One region of the Nocardia callitridis genome, then DNA from elsewhere that is predicted to be linked to it. Evidence: riboswitches for the same ligand, from Rfam matches in the RefSeq annotation. Region 1 holds a riboswitch; each other region holds the start of a gene.

Evidence for each region. Region 1 has a riboswitch for S-adenosylmethionine ahead of ABEA50_RS04350 (rhodanese-like domain-containing protein). Riboswitches for the same ligand answer to the same signal wherever they lie in the genome.
Region 2: it holds a riboswitch for S-adenosylmethionine, as region 1 does, so the genes downstream of both, ABEA50_RS07735 (aminotransferase class V-fold PLP-dependent enzyme) here and ABEA50_RS04350 (rhodanese-like domain-containing protein) in region 1, are expected to answer to the same signal.
Region 3: it holds a riboswitch for S-adenosylmethionine, as region 1 does, so the genes downstream of both, ABEA50_RS19120 (amino acid ABC transporter permease) here and ABEA50_RS04350 (rhodanese-like domain-containing protein) in region 1, are expected to answer to the same signal.

The regions. Positions count from the first base shown of each region.
Region 1 covers NZ_BAABJM010000001.1:1,016,531-1,021,231, reverse strand. Annotated here, with positions in the region: gene ABEA50_RS04365 (amidohydrolase family protein) at 1-354, opposite strand, end outside; gene ABEA50_RS04360 (FAD-dependent oxidoreductase) at 437-1,831, opposite strand; gene ABEA50_RS04355 (Rv0361 family membrane protein) at 2,241-2,708, shown strand; SAM riboswitch class IV at 2,764-2,880, shown strand; gene ABEA50_RS04350 (rhodanese-like domain-containing protein) at 2,895-3,308, shown strand; gene ABEA50_RS04345 (O-succinylhomoserine sulfhydrylase) at 3,305-4,519, shown strand.
Region 2 covers NZ_BAABJM010000001.1:1,817,227-1,821,927, reverse strand. Annotated here, with positions in the region: gene ABEA50_RS07745 (YbaK/EbsC family protein) at 1-16, shown strand, start outside; gene ABEA50_RS07740 (flavin reductase family protein) at 67-618, shown strand; gene ABEA50_RS07735 (aminotransferase class V-fold PLP-dependent enzyme) at 876-2,192, opposite strand; SAM riboswitch class IV at 2,240-2,353, opposite strand; gene ABEA50_RS07730 (Pls/PosA family non-ribosomal peptide synthetase) at 2,738-4,701, shown strand, end outside.
Region 3 covers NZ_BAABJM010000003.1:313,435-318,135, forward strand. Annotated here, with positions in the region: gene ABEA50_RS19110 (ABC transporter substrate-binding protein) at 1-167, opposite strand, end outside; gene ABEA50_RS19115 (amino acid ABC transporter ATP-binding protein) at 167-925, opposite strand; gene ABEA50_RS19120 (amino acid ABC transporter permease) at 1,054-2,112, opposite strand; SAM riboswitch class I at 2,301-2,395, opposite strand; gene ABEA50_RS19125 (glycosyltransferase family 2 protein) at 2,888-4,099, opposite strand; gene ABEA50_RS19130 (LppM family (lipo)protein) at 4,106-4,701, opposite strand, start outside.

The sequences.
Region 1 (4,701 bases):
TTCGTGTGCACGCAATGCTTGCAGGGTCATGCCGGTGATGTCGGTGGCCGCGCGCTTGAGGTTGAAACGCAGTCCGCGCACGCCGATTCGGTCGAGCTCGAGGATGTCGTCGTCGGTGGCGTCCAGATCCAGGCGCGTCACGCCTACCCACCCTGGTCCGAGCTCGGCCAATGCCGTCCTCAGGTAGGTCTGGTCGGTGCCTTGGAATGACCCGCTGACTACCGCACCACCGCTGATATCGAAGGGAGACATGCGCTTTCGATAGTCGGCGATGGTGAACGGCGCCGGCAGGTGCCCCTCGTTCTCGGCCAGCGGAAACCGCGGGTCGAAGATGTGCAGATGCGCGTCGAACACCTGTACAGGATGCCTCAGTGTGTATTCCTCCGCTGCCAGGGCGGAAATATTGGACCGGACTTGGACACAGACTCGGACGGGACTACGTCTGAACCTTGTCGGGTTCGCTGGCGCGCAGCATGTCTTCGCGCTCCACGACCTTCACCCGCTCGCGGCCTTCCGGCTCGCCCAGTGCGCGCTCGTGCGCGTCGAGGCGGTACCAGCCCTGCCACGTGGTGAACGGGATGCCCTTGCTCTCCAGGAACTCGATGATCGATTCCGGTTCCGGCTGCTCGGGAGCCGCGAAGTTCACGCTGTCGTCGAGCAGGCAGGCGACGGTCTCGTTGGCGTCGCCCTTGGTGTGTCCGATCAGGCCGACCGGGCCGCGCTTGATCCAGCCGGTGACGTAGGTGGCGGGCATGAAGCGTCCCTCGCCCTCCACTGTGTCATCGACGAGGACGCGACCGGCCTCGTTGGGCACGGTGCCCGCCTGATCGTCGAACGGCAGGCTGGTGAGGTTCTGCGAGAGGTAGCCGACGGCGCGGTAGACCGCTTGCACGTCCCAGTCGTTGAACACGCCGGTGCCCTTGACGTTGCCGGTGCCGTCGAGTTCGGTGCGTTCGGTACGCAGTCCGACCACCTTGCCGTCCTCGCCGACGATCTCCGACGGCGACTCGAAGAAGTGCAGGTACAGCCGGTGCGGGCGGTCGCCGACATCGCGAATGGCCCACTGTTCCAGGGTGTTCGAGATCATGTCGACCTGCTTGGAGTTGCGGCGCGCAGCCTCGGAGCCCTCGTCGTAGTCGATGTCCTCGGGCGCGACGATGACCTCGATGGTCGGGGAGTGGTCGAGTTCGCGCAGTTCCAGCGGGGTGAACTTGGCCTGTGCCGGACCGCGACGACCGAACACGTGTACCTCGACGGCCTTGCTGGCCTTGAGCCCGGCGTAGACATTCGGCGGGATCTCGGTGGGCAGCAGTTCGTCGCCGGTCTTGGCGAGTACGCGGGCGATGTCGAGCGCGACATTGCCGACGCCGAGCACGGCGACCTTCTCCGCGTCCAGCGGCCAGGTGCGCGGCACATCGGGGTGGCCGTCGTACCAGGAGACGAAGTCGGCGGCGCCATAGGATCCGTCCAGGCCGATGCCGGGGACCTCCAGCGCGCGGTCGGCGTTGGCGCCGGTCGAGAAGATCACCGCGTCGTAGAACGTGCGCAGGTCGTCGAGGGCGATGTCGGTGCCGTAGTCGATATTGCCGAGCAGGCGGACCTGGGGCTTGTCGAGCACCTTGTGCAGTGCGGTGACGATGCCCTTGATCCTGGGGTGATCGGGTGCGACGCCGTAGCGGATCAGGCCGAACGGCGCTGGCATCCGCTCGAACAGGTCGATGCTCACCTCGGCATCGGATTTCATCAATGCGTCGGCGGCGTAGATTCCGGCCGGTCCTGCGCCCACGATCGCGATGCGGAGCGGGCGAGTCGCTGCACTCTGTTCGGTCATCTTTACGCGCACCCTTAATGGTCGGAAAAACTTTTGACAGACGTCTTCTTAGCCCAGGCTAAGTTATCGCACCGGGTCGGCGGTACCTCTACGATGCGAACGAAGCGAAACCCCTGGCTGGTGGCCATCCGGCGCTCGCGTCGCCACGGCCGCTGAGCTGTATGTTCTCCCGGTTCTCGGGGTGAGGACAGCGGGCCGCTCCCCGCGATTCTATCGGTGCGCGACGGGGGTTCCCCGTGCCGGTGCGGTGAATCTCGTGACGTTCGCGGCGGGCGACTACGGTTGCCGGGTGGTCCGGTGCGTCCGGTTCATGGTGATCGCCGTGTGCTGTCCGGTTGGTCCGGTGCCTGGTCGAGGTCACCGCGGCCCCCGGTGTCGGATACCGCGCGCGACCAGGGATCATCGGAGCATGACCGAGCAACCATCCACCGAGGCCGACGACGACGTGATCACGGTCGACCAGACCGACGCGCGGTCGCTCGTGCCGTTCATCGCGGCGGGTGTGCTCGCTGTCCTCGTGCTCGCGGGCATCGTCATCGGCGGCCTGCTCTCGCCCGCTGAGAAAAATGTCACAGCGGCCGACAAGCTCGCCGCCGCGGTGCGCAATTACGTCGAGGGCGTCAACAGCGCGCACACGCTCGCCCCGTCCGGGGCGGTATGCCGCGACTTCGATGCGGGGCGTTCGCCGTTGGCCGGCCAGGACGGTGTCGAAAAGACCGTGGAGGTCACGAATATCGACACCCCCGAGGCCAATGGCGAACAAGGGAAGGCCACGGTAACCACGAAAGTCGACGGCAAAGAGACGACCGCGCAATGGCGGCTGATCAGCTCCTCGGGCAAATGGCTGGTGTGTAACCAGCCGATTCCCGCAGGCTGAGCGCTCGGCGCTACCGTTTGACAGGTTGCCCCCGCTGCATGCAATCTCATTCATAGGTCATGAGAACCAGTGTCAAGCCCCGGCATTACTGGTCGGCAACCCTCCTCCGCGGTGGGGTGCTCCGGGTGACGACCCGGCCGCGTGTCGAACCCGCTCGCGGCAAGTGCGGATTCACAGGAGGTCCACATGAGTTATGCCGGTGACATCACCCCGGCGCAGGCGTGGGAGCTGTTGCGCGACAACCCCGAAGCCGTGCTCGTCGACGTGCGCACCGATGCCGAATGGCGCTTCGTCGGTGTGCCCGATACCAGTTCGATCGATCGGCCGACGGTCTTGCTCGAGTGGGTCGACGTGCAGGGTGCGCGTAACCAAGCGTTCGTCGAGCAACTGCGTGCCGAACTCGCGGGCCGCGAACAAGCCCCCGTCGTCTTCCTGTGTCGTTCCGGTCAGCGTTCCATCGGCGCGGCGACCGCAGCGACCGCCGCGGGATTCGCGACCTCCTACAACGTGCTCGACGGTTTCGAGGGCGGCATCGACGAATTCGGCCACCGCGGCGCCACCGGATGGCGTGCGCTCGGCTTGCCCTGGCGGCAGTCGTGATCACCGGTGGCGCGTTCGAGCGCCCACTACCCGACGGCGTCGGCCCCGCGACCCTCGGTGTGCGCGGGGGATTGCGGCGCTCGGGTTTCGAGGAGACCTCGGAGGCGCTGTATCTGACTTCGGGTTTCGTGTATGAGAGCGCTGAGGCCGCCGAAGCCGCGTTCACCGGCGAGGTCGAGCATTTCGTCTACTCCAGGTACGGCAATCCGACGGTCGCGATGTTCGAGGAGCGCATGCGGCTGCTCGAAGGTGCCGAAGCCTGCTTCGCGACCTCCAGCGGAATGTCGGCGGTATTCACCGCATTGGGTGCGCTGCTGCGCGCGGGCGATCGACTTGTGGCCGCGCGCAGCCTGTTCGGTTCCTGTTATGTGGTGTGCGACGAGATCCTCCCGCGCTGGGGTATCGAGACCGTCTTCGTCGACGGTGACGACCTCGAGCAGTGGGAAGCGGCTTTGTCGGTGCCGACGGCGGCGGTGTTCTTCGAGACGCCAGCCAATCCGATGCAGACACTGGTCGACGTGCGCAAGGTCGCCGAACTCGCGCACGCCGCGGGCGCGAAAGTGGTGCTGGACAACGTCTTCGCCACCCCGCTGCTGCAACGCGGGTTGGAGCTCGGCGCCGACGTGGTCGTCTATTCGGGTACCAAGCACATCGACGGTCAGGGGCGAGTGCTCGGCGGTGTCATTCTGGGCGCCGAGGACTACATCAACGGACCGGTGAAGACGCTGATTCGCCACACCGGGCCCGCGCTGAGTCCGTTCAACGCGTGGATCCTGCTCAAGGGGTTGGAGACGATGCCGCTGCGCGTGCGTCAGTCCGCGGACTCGGCGTCGCGCATCGCGGAATACCTGGATGGCAGCGACGCCGTCAGCTGGGTGCGGTATCCGACGTTGCGTTCGCATCCGCAGTACGACCTGGCTACCTCGCAGATGAGTGGCGGAGGAACCGTGGTCACCTTCGAGCTGAAAGCGGCCGAGGCCGAGGCGAAGAAGCGCGCCTTCGAGGTGCTGAACGGCCTGCGGATCATCGACATCTCCAACAATCTGGGTGATGCGAAGACGCTGATCACCCACCCGGCCACCACTACTCACCGCGCGATGGGCCCGGACGGCCGCGCAAGCATAGGTCTCACCGACGGTGTGCTGCGTATCTCGGTGGGCCTGGAGGACATCGAAGACCTGCTCGGCGATCTGGATGCCGCGCTGAGTTGAGCTTCCCGCTGCTTCGGTCGGGTTCAGTCGACGAGGTGGACAGCGAGGGAGCCGGTCCGAGCAGTCGTGGTGTACCGACGGCGGGCAGTGGGTTCGCTGGTGCGGCGATCCGCCGTGGAAGCCCTGTGCCGAGCGTTGGCTCGGTGAGTGCGGTCGGGGAGGTGTTGGGCCGCGCAATGGGG
Region 2 (4,701 bases), 800 kb from region 1:
ACTGGAGGTGGACTGAACCTGCGCCAACCCCCGCGTCGCGCGCGGAAAAGCCAGTAGCTTCGAGGGGTGAGCGAAGCAGAACATCCGCAGGGCGCCGAGGGGTCGCTCGACATTTCCGGCGGGATCGGCGCAGCGCGGTTCCGTACGTCGATGCGCCACTACCCTGCTGGCGTCACCATCGTCACCCTGCGTTCGGGCGACGGCCCGGTGGGTTTCACCGCGACCTCCTTCGCCTCGCTCTCGATGACCCCACCGTTGGTGTCGTTCAATATCTCCGACACGTCTTCCAGCTTGTCGGCGCTGCTGGACGCGGATTCGGTGGTAATCCACTTTCTCGGTGCGCACCAGCACGAGTTGGCGCAACGCTTCTCTCGCCCGGCGCAGCATCGATTCAGCGACCGCGCGCTCTGGGCGACGCTCGACACCGGCGAACCGGTACTGCACGGCACCCCGCTCTGGTTACACACCAGAATCCATCGCCTGATCCCGATCGGCGACCACACCCTCGTCATCGGGCTGGTCATCGAGGTGAACGACGAAACGGGCCATCAACCCGCCCCGGCGCCACTGCTCTATTACAACGGCCGCTACCACCGGCCGACCGCGCTGGAGCAATGAACATCGGCCGTCGCTGCCATCGTTGTCCGGCTCCGACGAACAAAAGGACACCGACCTCACCGCGCCCATTGAGCGTCGGTCAGATCCGTCCGCCCCGCCACCGCTACGCGGGTCACGAGGTCTCCGGTTGCTTGTTCACTAGACCGATCTACCGGAGATATCGCTCAAATGCCAACACGGCCAACTAATTTCGTTAAACAGCGGTGGGGTGGGACCACTCCGCGGTGTCACCCCACCTCGCAATTCGCGAAACACTCCTAGTCCACGAGGCAAGGGGCCGCATCGGGGGCGCCCGGTCCGAGGGGACGGGTTTCGGGAGTGGGGCTCCACAGGCCGTCGGTAGCCGCATAATCCCACGTCGCGCCCTGCTCGACGAGCATGCGGACGGCGGTGACCAAACGATCCACATCGGTGTCGGTGGTGCCGAGCCCGACGCTCGCGCGCAGCGCGCCGTCGATGCCGAGGCGAGCCAGCAGCGGGTGCGCGCAGAAGCGACCGTCGCGCACACCGATGCCGTGCTCGGCCGAAAGGTAGGCGGCGACGTGGCCGGGGACGAAACCGTCCAGGGTGAACGCGACGATACCGACGGCGTCGGCGCTGTCGTCCCAGATGCGCAACAGCCGCACGCCGGGGATCGCCGACAGTCCGGCGCGCAACTGGTCGGTGAGTCGTCGTTCCTGCGCGACAAGGGTTTCGGTGTCGATCGCGGCGATCGCCTCGCAGGCGGCGGCCAATGCCGCGGCACCGAGCACATTCGGTGAACCCGCCTCGTGCCGCTGCGGTGCCGCCGCCCACTTGGCCTCGGTGGTGGTGACCTCACGCACGGCGCCGCCACCGGCCAGGTACGGCTCGGCGTCTTCCAACCAGTCGCGGCGGCCGACGAGCACACCGGCACCGAACGGCGCGTACAGCTTGTGACCGGAAAAAGCCAGGTAATCGATGTCGTTGTCGCGCAGGCTGATTCGCCGATGTGCCACGAGCTGGGCGGCATCGACCAGAATCCGCGCGCCGCATTCGTGTGCGATGGTCGCCAACCGGCGCAGCGGCAGCACCTCACCGGTCACGTTCGAGGCACCGGTCACCGCGAGCAACGCGGCCGGCTTGGCGCACAGTTCGGCGACCAGGCGTTCGATGGTTTCTTCGACGGTGTCGGCGGCACGGACCACGCGGCGGCCGTGCTGGGCCCACGGCAGGAAATTGGCGTGATGTTCCACGTCGAGCACGACGGTGTCACCGGGAACGCAGGCGGCGAGCAGGTTCAGCGAATCGGTGGTGTTGCGGGTGAACACCACGACCTGATCGGTGTCGGCGTCGAGGAACTCACGCACCGACCCTCGGGCCGCCTCGTAACACTCGGTGGAGATCCGCGAGGCGTAACCGGCGCCGCGATGCACGCTGGCGTAATACGGGAGCAGCTGTTGGATCCGGTCGGTCACCTGCGTCAACGCGGGTGCGCTCGCGGCGTAGTCGAAGTTGGCGTATCGCGTGGTTCCGCCTTGCACGAGCGGCACCTCGAGGTCACGGCCGGACACTTCGGCGAGGGCGGCACAGGACTGGTCTACAGCGGTGGTCATCAGGTAATCCCATCGGCTCCGGGGACCCGTGATCAGGGGATCGTGCGAGTCCGCGCTTGCCGCGTTCGGGTGAACGGCGGCCTGGTCGTCACCCGGAGCACCCCACCGCGGAGGAGGGTTGCCGACCAGCAAGCCGGGGCTGAACGCTGGTACTCATGACCTCATCCGAGATTGACAGAAGCCCCCCCACGGTGTCAACACCTTCGCGCGCCCGCCCACCGCGCCCGATTCCACTGAGCCGCACCGACGCCGGACGATGAGCCGAATCACACCGGCGCCTCCCGAGCGTCGCAGCGATCATCTGGCGAACCGCGCCGATGCGGGCGTCCACCAGGCATCGGCATCGGAAAGCGCGCCTCGACCGGCGGTTCCCGCAACGAGCCACGACCACTCCCCCGCCTTTGGCAATCGTTCGGCGAGCAGTAGATACGGGCAGGCCCAGGTAATGTAGACAATCGGTCACCTGGGCGTTTGCCCACTGGTAACCCAGCTGTGAAACAACAAGAGAGATGCGAGGCACGTCGATGGGAGGTGGGCGGAGCGTCATGCTCGAACCAGAAGCCCAAGAGGTCCCCGAGGTGACCCCGCCGATACCGGAGACTTCGCCCGCACTCGCGGGCGGTGCGCGCACGCCGGCGCCGCGCACCCTCGTCGATATCCTCACCGCCACCGCGCAGGCCGACCCCGACGCCCCCGCCATCGATGACGGCCGCGTCACGCTGAGCTATCTCGAACTCGTCGTCGCGATCGAGAACACGATGAACCGGCTGGCCATCGCCGGTGTGCGGCGCGGTGATCGTGTCGGCGTCCGCATGCCGTCGGGCAGCCACGAGCTCTACGTCACCATCCTCGCGGTCCTCTACGTCGGTGCCGCCTACGTCCCGGTCGACGCCGACGATCCCCCCGAACGCGCGCAACTGGTGTTCGGCGAAGCGCAGGTCACCGCGATCGTCACCGGCGAGGGTGTGCAAACCACCGCCGCGGGTATTCGCGCCGCCGAGCAGACCCGCGCCGACGACAGTCCGTCCGCGCTGCCCGCCCCCGACGACGACGCGTGGATCATCTTCACCTCCGGCTCGACCGGAACCCCCAAGGGCGTCGCGGTCACGCACCGCAATGCCGCCGCCTTCGTCGACGCCGAGGCACGGCTGTTCCTGCAAGACGAGCCGATCGGACTGGGCGACCGCGTGCTCGCCGGTCTTTCGGTGGCCTTCGACGCCTCCTGCGAGGAGATGTGGCTGGCCTGGCGCAACGGCGCCTGCCTGGTTCCCGCGCCACGCGAATTGGTGCGCACCGGCGCCGATCTCGGCCCATGGCTGGTACGCAGGGAGATCAGCGTCGTCTCGACGGTGCCGACGCTCGCGGCGACCTGGCCCGCCGAAGCACTCGATGCCGTGCGCCTGTTGATCTTCGGCGGCGAGGCGGTACCACCGGAACTGGCCGAACGCCTCGCGGCCAAAGGTGATTCGGAACGCGAGGTGTGGAACACCTACGGCCCCACCGAGGCGACGGTGGTCGCGTGCGCGGCGCTGCTCGACGGCAACCCGCCGATCCGGATCGGACTACCGCTGGACGGCTGGGACCTGGTCGTGGTGGACAAGGCCGGAAACCCGGTGGCCGAAGGCGAAACCGGTGAACTGGTGATCGGCGGTGTCGGCCTGGCCAGGTACCTCGATCCGGCCAAGGACGCCGAGAAATACGCGCCACTGCCCTCGGTCGGCTGGGAACGCGCTTATCGCAGCGGCGATCTCGTGCGCAACGAGAGTGCGGGTCTGGTGTTCCTCGGCCGCGCCGACGATCAGATCAAGCTCGGCGGTCGCCGCATCGAACTCGGTGAGATCGACAACGCGCTGCAACACCTACCCGGTGTCACCGGCGCCGCCGCGGCGATCCGAACCACCAAGGCGGGCAACAAGATCCTGATCGGGTATCTGACCGGCCCAGGCAGTGACTTCGATTCCAAGGCCGCACGCGCCCTGCTCACCGAACACCTACCAACGCCGCTGATCCCACGGCTCGCGGTGGTGGCCGAATTACCGACTCGCACCTCGGGCAAGGTCGACCGCGACGCGCTGCCGTGGCCGCTGCCCAATGCCGACGACGAGGACGATGTCGACAACGAGCTCACCGGCACCGCGGAATGGGTTGCCGGGTTGTGGGATTCGATTCTCGGCGCGGACGTCACCGACCTGGACGCCGACTTCTTCGACCTCGGCGGCGGTTCACTGTCGGCCGCTCAACTGGTCGCCGCACTGCGCGAACGGTATCCGCAGATCGCCGTCGCCGACCTCTACGATCACCCCCGCCTCGGCGCGCTCGCCGAACTACTCGACCGCAGCACCCCCGCCGTCGCCGTCGAAGAACGCGTCGTCACCCCCACGCCGCGGCACGCGCAGTGGACCCAGGTGCTGGCCACCGTCCCACTCACCACACTCACCGGTTTGCAATGGCTCACCTGGCTCGCCATCGTCGGCAATGTGGCGAGCTGGTCCGGTTCGCTGCCGTGGCT
Region 3 (4,701 bases), on a different contig from region 1:
CTGTCGACCTTGTCCGCATGCACCCGTGTCGACTGCTCGGGGGAGAGGTCGAACGTGGTTTCGCCGACCGTGGCGGGGTCGGGGTCGGCGCAGCCGGAGGCCAACACCGCGACCGCGGTCGCGACAGTGGTGGCCAGGACGGAGAATTTCATCGAATACCTGTTCATCAGCGAACTCGGGACAGGAACGCACGGGTGCGTGGATGGGTGGGGTGATCGAGGACCGCCTTCGGCGGTCCCTGTTCGACGATCGCGCCTTCATCGAGAAACACGACGGTGTCGGCGATTTCGCGGGCGAAGCCGATCTCGTGGGTGACGATCACCAGTGCCGTGCCGTCGTGCGCGAGGTCACGGATCACCTCCAGCACCTCACCGACGAGTTCGGGGTCGAGGGCGGAGGTGGGCTCGTCGAAGAGGATCACCCTCGGTCGCAGTGCCAGTGCGCGGGCGATCGCCACCCGTTGCTGTTGTCCGCCGGACAGATTGCGCGGATACGCGTCGGCGTATTCGCCGATGCCGACGCGCCGCAGCAGCGTGTGCGCCTCGGCCTCGATCTCGGCGCGGTCGCGGCGTTGCGCCGAAAGCGGTGCGAGGGTGACATTGTCGAGCACGGTCAGGTGCCCGAACAGATTGAACTGCTGGAATACGAACCCGATCCGGGAACGCTGCTTGCGCACCGCCCGATCCGAGAGCGCGTGCAGGGTGTCGCGGCGTTGGCGGTAGCCGATCAGCTCGCCGTCGATGCGCACCGTGCCCGCGTCGAGGGATTCCAGGTGGTTGATCAAGCGCAGCAAGGTGGACTTGCCCGACCCCGACGGTCCGATCACGGTCACCACCTCGCCGGAGCGCACGGTGAGGTCGATGCCGCGCAGCACCGTGCGCGCGCCGAAGGATTTGCGGACCCCGCGCACCTCGACGGCGAGCATTTCGGTGGGTGTGGTCTCGGTGGTGGACGGTGTGGTTCGGGTTGTGGCCGGGGTGCCCCCGGTTGTCACCGGCGTTGCCTCGGGGGTATTCGTGCTCGGCGCGCCGGTTTCGGTCGTAGCTGTCTCGGTCACGGCTGTGCCTGCGCCCGTGCGAAACCGGTGGTGGCGGTATCGGAATCGGCGACAGCACGCACCCTGTCCCACGCTCGTCGCCACGGCGGTGGCGCGACGGGGCCCGTGCTGCCCCTGGCGTAGTGGCGCTCGATGTAGTGCTGTGCCACCGAGAGGACCGTGGTGAGCACGATGTACCAGACCGTCGCCACCATCAGCAGTGGAACCACGCGCCCGTTGCGGCCGTAGATCACCTGGACCTGGTAGAACAGCTCCGCGATCGCCATCACCGACACGATCGAGGTGCCCTTGAACAGGCTGATCACCTCGTTGGTGGCGTTGGGCAGGATCGAGCGCATCGCCTGCGGAACCACCACCGTGCGGAACTGACGCACCTTCGGAATGCCCAGTGCGGCGGCGGCTTCGAGCTGGCCCGCGTCGACGGAGATGATTCCCGCGCGGATGATCTCGGCCGAATACGCCGCCTGGTGCAGCGCCAGACCGATCACGGCCGCGGTGAACCCGCTGATCACGCCGTTGACCTCGAAGGTGAAGAACGCGGGGCCGAACGGGATGCCGAGCGAAATCGTCCGGTACAGGTAGGCGATGTTGAACCAGAACAGCAGCTGCACGATCAGCGGGATCGAGCGGAACGCCCAGATGTAGCCCCACGAGATCACCCGCAATACCGGGTTGTTCGACAGGCGCGCGATCGCCAGCCCCGTGCCGAGCAGGAATCCGAGCGCGGTGCCCCATGCGGTGAGCTCGAGGGTGACCTTCAGCGATGTCAGCACCGATCGCGCGGTGAAGTACTGCGCGAAGGTCGGCCAGTCCCAGCCGGGGTTGGTGGCGAGGCCGTGCGCGAACTGCGCGAGCACCACGAGCGCGATCACGCTGACCACCCACCGCCACGGGTGCCTGGTCGGCGCGATCTTCGGGGTGGTCGGCGTGTGCCGGCCGTCGACCACCGTGGACGATGCGGTGGTGTCGACGGTGGTCTGGGTGCCGGTGTCGGCGGTGTTCTCGGGGTGGGTCTCAGCGGTGTCCGCTTCGCCGGGTGCGACTGACGCACTCATCTCGGGTCCTTCGACGGAACGTGGGTGACCGTGCCACTCGGGCACCGGTCACGTCACCCGGCCAGTCTCGGGTGGCTAACTGCTGGCTGCGCGGATCAGTGACGACAACCAGCCGATCCGACCTTGCCGTAATCGATGTGTCGGCGCCGCCAGCAGACGAAATGATCAGCGGAAATTCCCACGTCGTTCCTCCATCGATCCCGGCGGAAGCACCCGCACCCGATCGCTCGAGGGGTTGCTGCGACGTCGACGAGCCAGGTCTCTCGGTCGCTCTGGATGGTTGATTTCGGCTCGGTGGAACGTCGGGTCAGCGGCCGAGGCCCCGAACCGACAACCGCCGAGCCGAACCATCATGCCCAGCGCCCGAAACATCAGACAAGGAAAGCGATCACGCTGAATGTAGCCATTGCCGCACGGGCTTCAGGGAGGTAGATACGGTATTCGACGCAAGCCCTGCCACGAATCGAGGCGGTCGGCAACGCGCCTGCGGACGAGCTACCCCGCTTGCCTACCCAGCGGGTGGCGCCGGACAGCGTTCGGGTGATGCGTTGCCCGCGTCGACCGATCCGGGTAGTGCCAGCGCAAGGCGCAGAATGTTCGACCGAGGTCCATCTTGCCCGGCCGTGGTAGCGCCGGCGACGGGGCCGGTCGGCTACTTCATTTGTCGGTCGGCCATCGCATGGTCCGGCATGCCGCCCCATTCGACCCGAACATGTTTTACCCCTTGGTAATTCGGCGACGAAGTCGGACCGTTGGTGCACGCGGCGATGCGGAATCACACCGAAGCGGCCGGTTCGGGTGTGCGGCCGGGGACCGCGAGCGCCCGTCCCTTCCAGCGCAATCCGTCCCGTCGGCGGAGGCGACAGGATCGCACCCACAACCGGAAGTAGGCGGCGACGCCGAGTGGATGAGCGAGGCTCGCGAGTAGATCCGCGACATTCGCGCGGCGTCCGGTCTCGAGACGGCGGGCCAGCAGCCTGCTGGTGGTCGCGGCCAGATAACCGAGGATGCCTGTGCGGCGCAGCCTGCCGTGACCGCACAGCGCGGCGATCGGCGGCACCAGGAAGGCCAGTGCGGCAACGGCTCCCACGGCGGACCCGGCGAAAACCGAACCGCCGTAAGCCGACCAGAGCCAGCGGGTGTACCCGGCGTCCAATTCGCGTGCGTCCCGGTACATGCGCGTGTGCGCGAGTTGCTCCGCGGCGAGCACCGCGGTGCGACGTCCGCTACGGCGCAGCGCTCTGGCAATGTCCAGATCCTCGGTCACACTGTCGGCGACCGCCGCGTGGCCGCCGATCGCACGGTAGTCGGCGGTGTCGAAGACGAGGAACTGCCCGCACGCCACGGTCGTACTCGCGCGCGTCGTGCGCTCGGTCGCCGTGACCGGCACGGTCGAGGCCCACGACCAGCACAGCAACGGTTGCACCAGCGCCTCCGTCAGCGATCCGGACCGCTGACACGGCCACGGCGCGAGCAACGAAACCCGCCGCCGACGCAACTCGCGCACCGCCGCCGCGATCGCCTCGGGTGCCAGACGCACATCGGCGTCGAGGAACACCAGCACCGGCGTCGTCACCTCGTGCGCCAATCGCGCGCAGGCGGCGGCTTTTCCGGTCCACCCGGCTGGCGGCTCGGTGTCGCCGCGCAGCACGACGAACCGAGGGTCGCCCGCCACCGCGCGGCGGGCGAGGTTCGCGGTGTCGTCGCGTGAGGCGTCATCGAGGATGCGCACCGTCAGCTGATCGAGCCCGCGTTGCGCACGCAGATCCGCGATCAGCGCGGGCAGCCGGTCGGCTTCGTCGCGGGCGGGCACGCACACGGTCACCGCCGCGCTGTCGGCGGTGTCGGCGGCCGGTCGATCAGCCAAGGACCGCACGGTGAGTCGGTTGTAGGCGGCGACCGCCACACCGCACAGCGCGAAGGCGGTACCGACCCGGGTCGCCGTCGTCGCGACCGACACACGTCGTCGCCGTAGCGATCCGGCCATCGCGACTCAGTCGTTGTCGATGAGCGAACGCACCAGTCGACGCGGCGAGAACCCGGTCGGTGCCCCCGGCGCGGCGGGGTTGCGGTCGAGATACGCCACGGCGGCCACCAGTGCGGCCACCGCGAGCGTGATGCCACCCATGATGACCGCCCAGCCCGCGAAAGATCGGGTGTTCGGATCGGCGTAGCTCACTTCGGCGCGCACCGTCGACACATCACCGGCTGGCAGCTTCCACGACACGATGTTGTCGCCCTCGCGGTTGCCGTTGGTCTTGGCGACGCGCGCGGGGAAGGCGATGGTGAACTGCACGTCGGAACCATGCGGTGGAACGGTTTTGAGGTCGATCCTGCCGTTGAGGGTCACCAGGTCGCCGGTGCGGGCGAAGGAGAGTTGGAACATGCCCTGGGTCTGTTCGGAGAGCCCACCCAGCTGTTGCACATCGCCGAAGGACAGGTCCTCGAAGTACACCTGGCTGCCGACGTAGCCGTCCTGGCTGTAGGGCTCCACGCGCAGCTTGGTCGCCAGCGATTCCGGCGCTTTCAACTGCGGGCCCTTGTCTTCGGCCGTCGCGGGGATCACGGCGGCCACGATCCGTCCCGACA